Regions from separate parts of the Pseudoalteromonas sp. NZS71 genome, predicted to be linked through region 3. Evidence: predicted binding sites of a transcription regulator. Region 3 holds the regulator's gene; each other region holds the start of a gene.
What was found. Region 3 encodes sigma-54, which starts transcription at its own class of promoters, with help from an activator protein. Its sites were predicted from a motif close to GTTGGCACGNNNNTNGNNT; they were not measured.

Region 1: a site for sigma-54 is predicted at 1,050-1,068, ahead of I6E85_RS17495 (EF-hand domain-containing protein). Genes of this name have one in related genera too.
Region 2: a site for sigma-54 is predicted at 1,382-1,400, ahead of I6E85_RS16865 (YggN family protein). Genes of this name have one in related genera too.

The regions. Positions count from the first base shown of each region.
Region 1 is NZ_JADYWS010000031.1:8,450-11,735, reverse strand. Features, by position in the region: gene I6E85_RS17500 (flagellar brake protein) at 25-684, shown strand; gene I6E85_RS17495 (EF-hand domain-containing protein) at 1,149-1,361, shown strand; gene I6E85_RS17490 (calmodulin) at 1,501-1,713, shown strand; gene I6E85_RS17485 (EF-hand domain-containing protein) at 1,992-2,207, shown strand; gene trkA (Trk system potassium transporter TrkA) at 2,289-3,286, opposite strand, start outside.
Region 2 is NZ_JADYWS010000028.1:56,977-60,262, forward strand. Features, by position in the region: gene I6E85_RS16850 (AzlD domain-containing protein) at 1-174, shown strand, start outside; gene I6E85_RS16855 (glutathione peroxidase) at 248-745, shown strand; gene I6E85_RS16860 (PA3496 family putative envelope integrity protein) at 864-1,049, opposite strand; gene I6E85_RS16865 (YggN family protein) at 1,438-2,232, shown strand; gene I6E85_RS16870 (PLP-dependent aminotransferase family protein) at 2,470-3,286, opposite strand, start outside.
Region 3 is NZ_JADYWS010000008.1:145,197-148,482, forward strand. Features, by position in the region: gene lptA (lipopolysaccharide transport periplasmic protein LptA) at 1-287, shown strand, start outside; gene lptB (LPS export ABC transporter ATP-binding protein) at 284-1,009, shown strand; gene I6E85_RS07410 (RNA polymerase factor sigma-54) at 1,079-2,578, shown strand; gene hpf (ribosome hibernation promoting factor) at 2,605-2,892, shown strand; gene ptsN (PTS IIA-like nitrogen regulatory protein PtsN) at 2,897-3,286, shown strand, end outside.

The DNA.
Region 1 (3,286 bases), on a different contig from region 3:
ATTACGAACTATTGGGAAAGGGATATGCCAACAAATTTAGAAAAGCTAAAGCATATAAGTGTAGGCAGCTTAGTCGACCTAGAAATATTAACACCTACAAGCAGTAAGCGTGTTAAAACTGAATTAATTGGTTTACTCGATAAACAGTTTATTATTTTAAATTATCCCAATGCAAAGCGTTTACCTGCGGCGAGTGACTATTTACGTGATGGCGTAATGGTTGTTGTAAGAGCGCTTATTGAAGGTAGTGGTGGGCAAGTTATTGCGTTTCGCCAGCAAATTATGTCGGTAGCCTCTCATCCCGCTAAACTCGTGTTTATAAACTTTCCAAAGCAAGTGCAGTTATTTGCGCTACGCTCACAAACACGCATACCTACCTTATTACCTGCAAAGCTAAAGCTAAGTGACGATAGGGTACTTGAAGGCCTTATTAAAGACATTTCACTCACTGGTGTAATGTTTGATATTAGAGGCGATCAGCAAGTTGAAAGTATTAAAGATATGCAATGCACTGTCGTACTTAATAGCAGTGATAAAGATTTTGAAGGTGAAATTTGCAGTGTTAAAGAGCATGCCGCAGGCGTGCACTGTGGAATTAAGCTACTAGCAAGCGAGGATGAAATGAAAGCCTTTATGAAAGAGCATTTTATAGACCCTTCTGCGCTTGAGCCTACCGTTGAATAAATAGGTTTTCGCTTATTTGCAACAAAAAGGCATTTTACGTCAGTATTTATAAAATTTTTTTTTCTCTTTCATAATTAAAATTATTATTTAAATAAAACAACTGATTACGTATTATTTTTTACAGCTTATTTTTTGTTATTAAAGCTTCCTCGTTAAAATTTATCTCAATTATTCTTTAAAATCCCTCCTTTTAAAACCGTACATTTAAAAATGTATCTTTTTATATAAACATAACTATATGTTTTTAATGACTTTAATGCCATCTCTTTAAAACGTGTTGCTAAAGGGCAACAATAATTATTCTAAAAACGCTTTCTTGTTGTACGTTTTATATTTAACTTATTGAAAATTATTAATTTTTAAATGTTGGCATCTAAGTTGTAATAGTCTAAGTGTACTGAACGAAATCGTGATTCAAAGTGAAATACTTAATCGCACACACATAAATTTGAAGGATACATATTATGAAAAGCATTAATAAAACTTTAGCACTTATCGCTATTGCATCTTCTTCAGCCGCTTTTGCTGCAACAGATTTTGACACACTGGATGTAGACGGCAGTGGCACAATTAGCCAAGCAGAAGCATCAGTTGATGCAAAGCTAATGAGCATGTTTTCTGAGCTTGATACTGACCAAAATGGTGAGTTATCAAAAGAAGAATTTTCAGAAGCTTAATTAAAAAGTATTTATCCTGAGTTGCCAAAGACACCTAAGTAGGCAAGGGAGCTTACGAAAGAGGATAACAAGGAAGTGAAAAATTACGTTTTAAGTTAAACGAAGCAATTTTTTTGATAGAACATTGAAGGATTAAGTTATGAAACATTTAAATAAAGCATTAGCACTTATAGTACTAGCATCTTCTTCCGCTGCATTTGCAGCATCAGATTTTGACAGCCTTGATATCGATGGTAGCGGCACAATTAGCCCAAGCGAAGCGGCAGTCGATACAGATTTAATGGCTGAATTTATTGAGCTAGATACCGACGGTAGCGGCGAGCTTTCTAAAGAAGAATTCGCTAATTACTAATTAACCTGAACTCTGGATAATAAATCTATCTCGAGCAGCTATTTTCAGCGCTAACTGCGTTGAATTTGCTTGCAATAGGCCAGCTATTGACGCGTAAATTCGCCTTGTTTTCACTGAAAATCTCTGGCTAGAGAAAATAAATTTAAATATCACCATGATTCAATACGTTAGTAAATCTCTTAACCAGAGTACAGGTTAACTAATCTTTTTTCAGATTAAACATTTTTCACAGTCAGGGATCTTTGAAAAGGACTTCCCATATTACTAGGAATATTATTATGAAAACATTAAATACAACACTTGCAGTTATCGTTTTAGCATCTTCATCAGCAGCATATGCCGCAGTAGATTTTGCCTCTTTTGATGCAGATGGTAACGGTGCTATTACAATGGAAGAAGCAAAGGTTAACCCTCAGCTTGTAAAGATTTTTGATGATTTGGATACTGATGGTAATGGTGAAATCTCTAAAGAAGAGTTTTCAAAAGTACAGTAATCAATATTTAAGCATACTCCATTAAAGCCGCCTTAGTCAGCGGCTTTTTTGTGTATTAAATTAACTAATTAGAGTAACTAGTTAAAGGAATATAGCACTTACTTGGAATAGTTTTTCTACAACGGTAATGTGTTTTTTGTCGATTAAAAACATGATGACATGATCGCCCGACATAATAATTGTATCATCGTGAGCTATCAGCACATCGTCATTACGTACTATTGCCCCAATGGTTGTACCTGCAGGAAGTTTTATGTCGGCAATCGCACGACCAACCACTTTAGATGTGTTTTCATCACCATGAGCAACCGCTTCAATGGCTTCTGCTGCGCCTTTACGCAGTGAATACACGTTAACAATATCACCACGGCGTACGTGCGTTAATAACGCTGATATAGTTGCTTGTTGTGGCGATATGGCAATATCTATTTCGCCGCCTTGTACCAAATCAACGTAAGCTCCACGTTGAATAAGTACCATGGTTTTTTGTGCGCCCATACGTTTTGCAAGCATGGCCGACATAATGTTTGCTTCATCGTCGTTGGTTACGGCAATAAATACATCGACTTGTTCAATATGCTCTTCTGAGAGCAGTTCTTGATCAGATGCGTCACCACAAAAAACGACCGTGTTATCGAGCATTTCTGAGAGTTGCTCGGCACGTTCTTTACTGCGTTCAATTAGTTTAACGGTGTGGTTTTTTTCAAGTGAGCGGGCAAGGCCTGCCCCAATGTTACCGCCACCAGCTATCATAATTTTTTTGTACGAACGCTCAAGTTTTTGTAGCTCGTTCATTACTGCGCGTATATGTTTTGTAGCGGCAATAAAGAATACTTCGTCATCGGCTTCAATAACGGTGGTACCCAGTGGTTTGATTGCTTTACCTTGACGATAAATAGCGGCAACACGAGTTTCTACATTAGGAATATGTTCTTTAAGTGCAGATAACGCATAACCTACTAATAAACCCCCATAGTAAGCTTTTACGGCTACTAACGAGAGCATGCCATCAGCAAACTGCAATACTTGCAGAGCACCAGGGTAGTCAATTAGACGGCGAATATACTTAGTGACCAGTG
Region 2 (3,286 bases), on a different contig from region 3:
GTGCTTACAGCAATTTGGGTGCCTATCGTGTTTTTGAATGAAGATGGCATTAACTTAAACTGGCAAAACCCTTATTTAAGCGCAGCAATAGTCGCCATTATTGTTGCCTACAAAACACATAATATTTATTACACTACGCTTGCCGGTATGGGGCTATTTCTAATTTTAAATTAGTGCGATCTTTATACTTTATGAAATACTGCACTCAGGTTAAAATGCGGCTAACAACAATAAAAAAGACGCCAATATGCACGAATTTCATCAATTAAGCGCAACAAGCTTACAGGGTCAACCGATCAACTTTAATGATTTTGAAGGGAAGGTTGTGCTTATTGTTAATACCGCAAGTAAATGTGGATTTACCTACCAGTACGAGTCACTGCAAGCTTTGCACAATAAGTATGCTAGCCAAGGTTTAGTTATTCTGGGATTTCCGTGCAATCAATTTGGTCAACAAGAACCCGGCGACGCAACGCAAATAGAGCAAGGGTGCTTAATTAATTTTGGTGTGAGCTTTTTAATGGCGGCCAAAGTAGATGTAAACGGTGAGCATGCACATCCTGTATTTCGTCACTTGAAATCGGCTTTACCTGGTTTTTTAACACGTAAAATAAAGTGGAATTTTACTAAATTTTTAATTGCCGCAGATGGTACGCCAATTAAACGTTATGCACCTTTTACTAAGCCCGAAAAGCTAGAACTTACAATTCAAAAAGCATTAGCACAGGCTAAAAGTACGCTTTAAAAAGTAATAAAGAGGCGCAAGGCCTCTTTATTACCAATACTATCGAAACTTAAACATACGCATAACTGCACATTTAAACTCTCAATATTAATTGGTATTTTATTTATACTAGTGAAATTTAATCGGTGTAATCGCTTAAATCGTCTTCGCCTAGATTTTTACGCAAGCGTTTTTGCTCAAGGTAGTCTTCCAACTTCTTTTTAACCTTTTGCTTGTTCTTATCGTGTTGATTACGTCCGAGCATTTCGTACTCGTCTTCAACAAAATCGTCATCTAGCGCATCGTAACTAAATGTCTTACCCACAACCCACTCCATAAAGTGTTTGAGACCAACCAAGGATTTTATTATCGCAATAGCCGGTAAAATTAAAAATGTTTAATGCTAAAGTGCTCTGCAAATTAACATCAAAATAAAGCCACGCGACTACTGTAAATAGTCTTCATGTCAGTAATGTGAATAAATAGCGCTAAATTTGAATTGAGGAAAGTGAGAGTTTTTTATCGTATCGATAAATAAAATTTATTAATTTTTATTAGTTAGCCAATTTGACTAAAAAATAGCTATTTATTAATTATTTTGACTTGCTAAAAAATAAAGAAAAACACTTAATCAATTGTTTTTTATGAAAAAATAAAATTGGCATCAAACTTGTTATTAATTAATCGTCATCAACAAAAAGTAGAGAACAAACATGAAAAAATTACTATTAGTTAGCGCATTAATTTGTACGCCAGCCGCTATGGCTCATAACGACAACGATTCTGCAATTTCATTTAGTAACGATGAATGTAACGTCGAATTTAAAAACGATGTACGTATTAAACCAAACGAATTAGAAATTTTTACTGCCAATAATAAAACTATGCAATTTAATGCCCATGGTGACTTAACCGTAAATGGCGAGCTTGTAGCGCTTAATAGCTCACAACGCGAAGCACTGAATAAGTACTCTGACAGCTTACGCACTCAATTACCTGAAGTAGCTAACATAGCGCTTGAGGGTGTTAAAATTGCCGGTGTGGCATTAGAAGAAGTAGGCAATGCATTTAATATTGACGGTCTTGATAATATGTCTGAGCTTATGGACGACATTAAAATTGAGGTAGAAAACACATTTTACCAGCAAGGTACATTTGTAATGGGCCAACAAAGTTTTAATCAATTTGGCGAAAACTTTGAACAACAATTTGAGCAGCAGATAGAAACAGCAGTTGAATCAGCAGTAATGCAATCAATGGGCAGTATTTTAGTGGCTTTAGGTTCTGAGTTACTTGGTTCAGGCGGCGATATGGATGCCTTTGAACAACGCATGGAAAATATGGGTGCACAAATAGAAGAAAAAGTAGAGCTACATGCAAGCGCACTTGAAGAGAGAGCTAACTCTTTATGTGAAAACTTTGCTGATATTGCAAAACAAGAAGAACAATTAGTAATGCAAGTGCCAGAGCTTAAAGGTTACCAATTATTTAGCTTTAAACAGAATTAGTACAGCAAACGTTATTTAACATCCCTTTGGCAGCACTTAAGTTTACTTAAATGCTGCTTTTTTGTGTTTCCCAAAGTTATACCAACCTGCATAAATCTTTGATCAATTTAACGAATTAAATTGCACTATAACTTCGTTAAAAATTTTTATTTAGAACAACTAGATACAAAAACTTTTGCCTAGTTCTAGCGTAATTTTCTTAACGTTAAATAGACCCCATATATAAGCAGATTGGTATTACTTTTTAGCTAATAAAGTAAGCTTACCCAGAGTAATAATGGCTTGCTCTATCTGCTCGCTCCACGGCACACCATAACTTAACCTTACGCAGCTTTTATACTTATTAGAGGCTGAAAAAATAAGCCCAGGGGTAATACTAATACCAACCTCAAGAGCAAGTAAAAATAATTTTTGACTATCGTACTCGCTTCCTAAATCTAGCCACATTACACAGCCTCCTTTTGGATCGCTTATACGTGTATTTTTTGGCATAGCTTGTTGTAAACACCATCGCATACGCTCTTTGTTATCGCGCAGGCGCTGCCTGAGTACCTTTAAGTTACGGTCGTACTCGCCGCTGGCAATAAATTCTGATAACGCCCATTGGTTTATTAACGAAGCGGAGCAACTTAGTGCTCGTTTATATCGCCGCGCTTGTGTTGCAAATTTACCGGCAACGACCCAACCCACACGATAGCTAGGCGCTGCGGTTTTAGAAAAAGATGAGCAACTGATCACTAATCCTTTTTTAGAGTACGCTAAAGCAGGTGTGCCTCGTTTTGCCGTAAAATATAAATCGCCGTATACGTCATCTTCAATAAGCACTACGTCGTGGCTTTCGAGTAACTCCACCAGCTGCTGCCTGTTTGTATCTGGCATAAAGCTGCCCACAGGGTTACTAATTGCTGTCGAGAATAAACACGCTTTTATGTCATGCTCATTTAAAGCGCGCTCCAAATCGCTTAACCAAATGCCATTATCTGGGCACAGTGGTATTTCGAGCGCTTTAAGCCCTAAGCTTTCTATTAGCTCTATAATCCCGTGATAACAAGGT
Region 3 (3,286 bases):
CCACTGGTAGCCCTGCCCACTTTGAAGAGAAGCAATCAGACGGCACGACTATGAGCGCCAGTGCTGACGAAGTACGTTACGATGTATCTAAGCGTTTTTTAACGCTTGTTGGTAATGCACAGGTATCGCAAGCAGGACAAAAAATAAATGCTAAAAGCATTACCTACGACATTGAGCAACAGCTAATCAGTGCCGAAAAAGATGAAAACTCAACTGACCGCGTTCATACAATTTTAGTACCCATTGAAACTAAAAAAAGTAAAAAAAGCGACAAAGGTCAACCATGAGCACATTAAAAGCAGAACTATTAGCAAAGAGCTATAAAGGCCGTGAAGTTGTAAAAAACGTTGGCCTTGAAGTAAAAGCGGGCAGTATTGTTGGCTTACTTGGCCCTAACGGCGCAGGCAAAACAACCACGTTTTATATGATTGTAGGCCTTGTGCCTAGCGATAAAGGTAAAATATCGATAGATGATAACGATATTACTCTTTTACCTATGCATAGTCGTGCTAGATTAGGCATAGGCTACTTACCGCAAGAGTCTTCAATTTTCAGAAAGCTAACTGTTTATCAAAACTTAATGGCTATTTTAGAAACGCGCAAAGAGCTAAATAAACAAACTCGAGAAGATACACTCGATAAATTATTAGATGAATTTAGCATACAACACATTCGCGATAGCCAAGGTATGGCATTATCAGGTGGCGAACGTCGTCGTGTCGAAATAGCACGTGCGCTGGCAGCAGATCCTAAATTTATATTACTGGATGAACCGTTCGCTGGTGTTGATCCAATTTCAGTATTAGATATAAAGAAAATAATAGAACATCTTAAAAATCGTGGGATTGGAGTATTAATTACCGACCATAACGTAAGAGAAACCCTTGATGTTTGTGAAAAAGCCTACATTGTTTCTCATGGGGAGCTGATTGCATCAGGTACTCCAGAACACGTATTAAATGATAAAACAGTACGCGATGTTTACTTAGGCGAGCAATTTAGGCTGTAACATTTACGCCATGTCTTTAAGCATCTGCTAGTATTAATTATAACAACATAAAAGGATTGTTAGAGATACATGAGGCAATCACTACAGCTGCGCATGGGCCAGCAACTTACAATGACTCCACAGCTGCAACAAGCTATTCGTTTGTTGCAACTCAGTACATTGGATCTCCAGCAAGAAATACAAGAAGCTCTCGACAGCAACCCGCTATTAGAGGTTGAAGAACAAGACTACTCAGAAGATGCTGCTGGCAAAAACGAGCAAAAAGCTGATACCGATGACATAACTGTTAGCGCATCTGCCGATGATGCTCCAAGCGAATACGAACAAGATAGTGGTGAAGCACTTGCGAAAGACACGCTAAGTGACGACATGGCTATGGATGTTAGCTGGGATGAGTACATGAGTGCCGCTCCTGCAGCATCATCGGGTCCAATGCCTGAAGATGAATCAATTTATCAAGGTGCCTCTACAGAGACGCTCCATGAGTATTTAATGTGGCAGTTACAATTAACGCCATTTAGCCCTACAGACGAAGCTATTGCTATTGCCATCGTAGAAGCAGTTGATGATTCAGGTATTTTAACACTAAGCTGCGAAGAGATTTTAGAAAGCTTTAATCAAGAAAACGAAGATGATAACGAAGTCGAACTTGATGAAATTGAAGCTGTATTAAAACGCATCCAACTGTTTGATCCTGTTGGTATTGCTGCACGTAGTTTACAAGAGTGTTTGTGTATTCAGCTTAATCAGTTTGATAAAGAAACACCTTACATTAATGAAACAAAAATGATTTTAACCGAGCATATTGATTTATTAGCTGCTCGTGACTATCGTACATTAATGAAGAAAACCAAGCTCAAAGAAGAAGAGCTTAAAGAAGTAATGACATTAATCCATACTCTTAGTCCTAAGCCAGCAGATACTATTGTAAGAGAAGAATCTGAGTATGTTATTCCAGACGTGTCAGTTAAAAAAATTAAAGGCCGCTGGGTTGTTGAGTTAAACCCAGATAGCATGCCTAAAATTCGTGTTAATAGCCAATACGCTGCAATGTCTCGCACTGTGAAATCGAGTGGTGACAGCCAGTTTATTCGCTCGCATTTACAAGAAGCTAAATGGTTTATTAAAAGCTTAGAAAGTAGAAACGACACACTTTTAAAAGTAACTAATTGTATTGTTAAGCAACAACAAGGCTTTTTTGAACACGGCCCTGAAGCAATGAAACCAATGGTTTTAAATGATGTTGCTGAAATGGTAGAAATGCACGAATCAACAATTTCGCGCGTAACAACTCAAAAGTATATGCATACACCCCGTGGTATATTTGAGCTTAAATACTTTTTCTCAAGCCATGTAAGCACCGAAAACGGTGGTGAATGTTCATCTACAGCAATTCGTGCACTTATCCGCAAATTAATCGCTGCAGAAAACTCAGCAAAACCATTGAGTGATAGCAAAATAGCGGATATATTGGCTGAGCAAGGAATTAAAGTAGCAAGACGTACAATCGCAAAATACCGCGAATCTCTGGCTATTCCACCGTCAAATCAACGTAAAAGCTTGATCTAAGACGCAAAAAAAAGAGGGTAATGCTTATGCAACTAAACTTAACTGGTCGTCACGTAGAATTAACCGATTCACTAAGAGACTATATTAATACCAAATTTGCGAAGCTAGAAAGACACTCTGATCATATTAATAATGTTCATGTCATTCTCGATGTAGAAAAATTAAATCAAAAAGCAGAAGCCACAATACATGTAAGTGGTGCTGAGCTATTTGCCTCTACGGAACATCAAGATATGTATGCCGCCATTGACTCGTTGATCGACAAGCTCGATCGACAAGTAATTAAACACAAAGAGAAGCTTGCTCGACACTAATATGATGAAATTAAGCTCACTTATATGCCAGGACTGCAGCAAAGCTGCGGTCCTTTTTAATAGCAAAAAAAGAATTTTAGAGTTCATTAGCGAACTTGCTCACGACAAACTTCCGTATTTACCGCAACAGGATATCCTTACTGCTTTAATGAGTAGAGAGAAACTGGGTAGTACAGGTATTGGCCGTGGCATTGCCATTCCTCATGGTCGAATGAGCGGTGCAGAAGAGCCTTTAGCTTTAGTACTCGTTAGCGAAACTCCAATAAATTTTGATGCAATAGATAATCGTCCTGTTGATATTTTTGTCGCACTCATCGTACCAGATGGCGATAACCAACAGCACTTAAAGACTCTCGCAACCATTGCTGATAAACTAAACAACAAAGATTTTTGT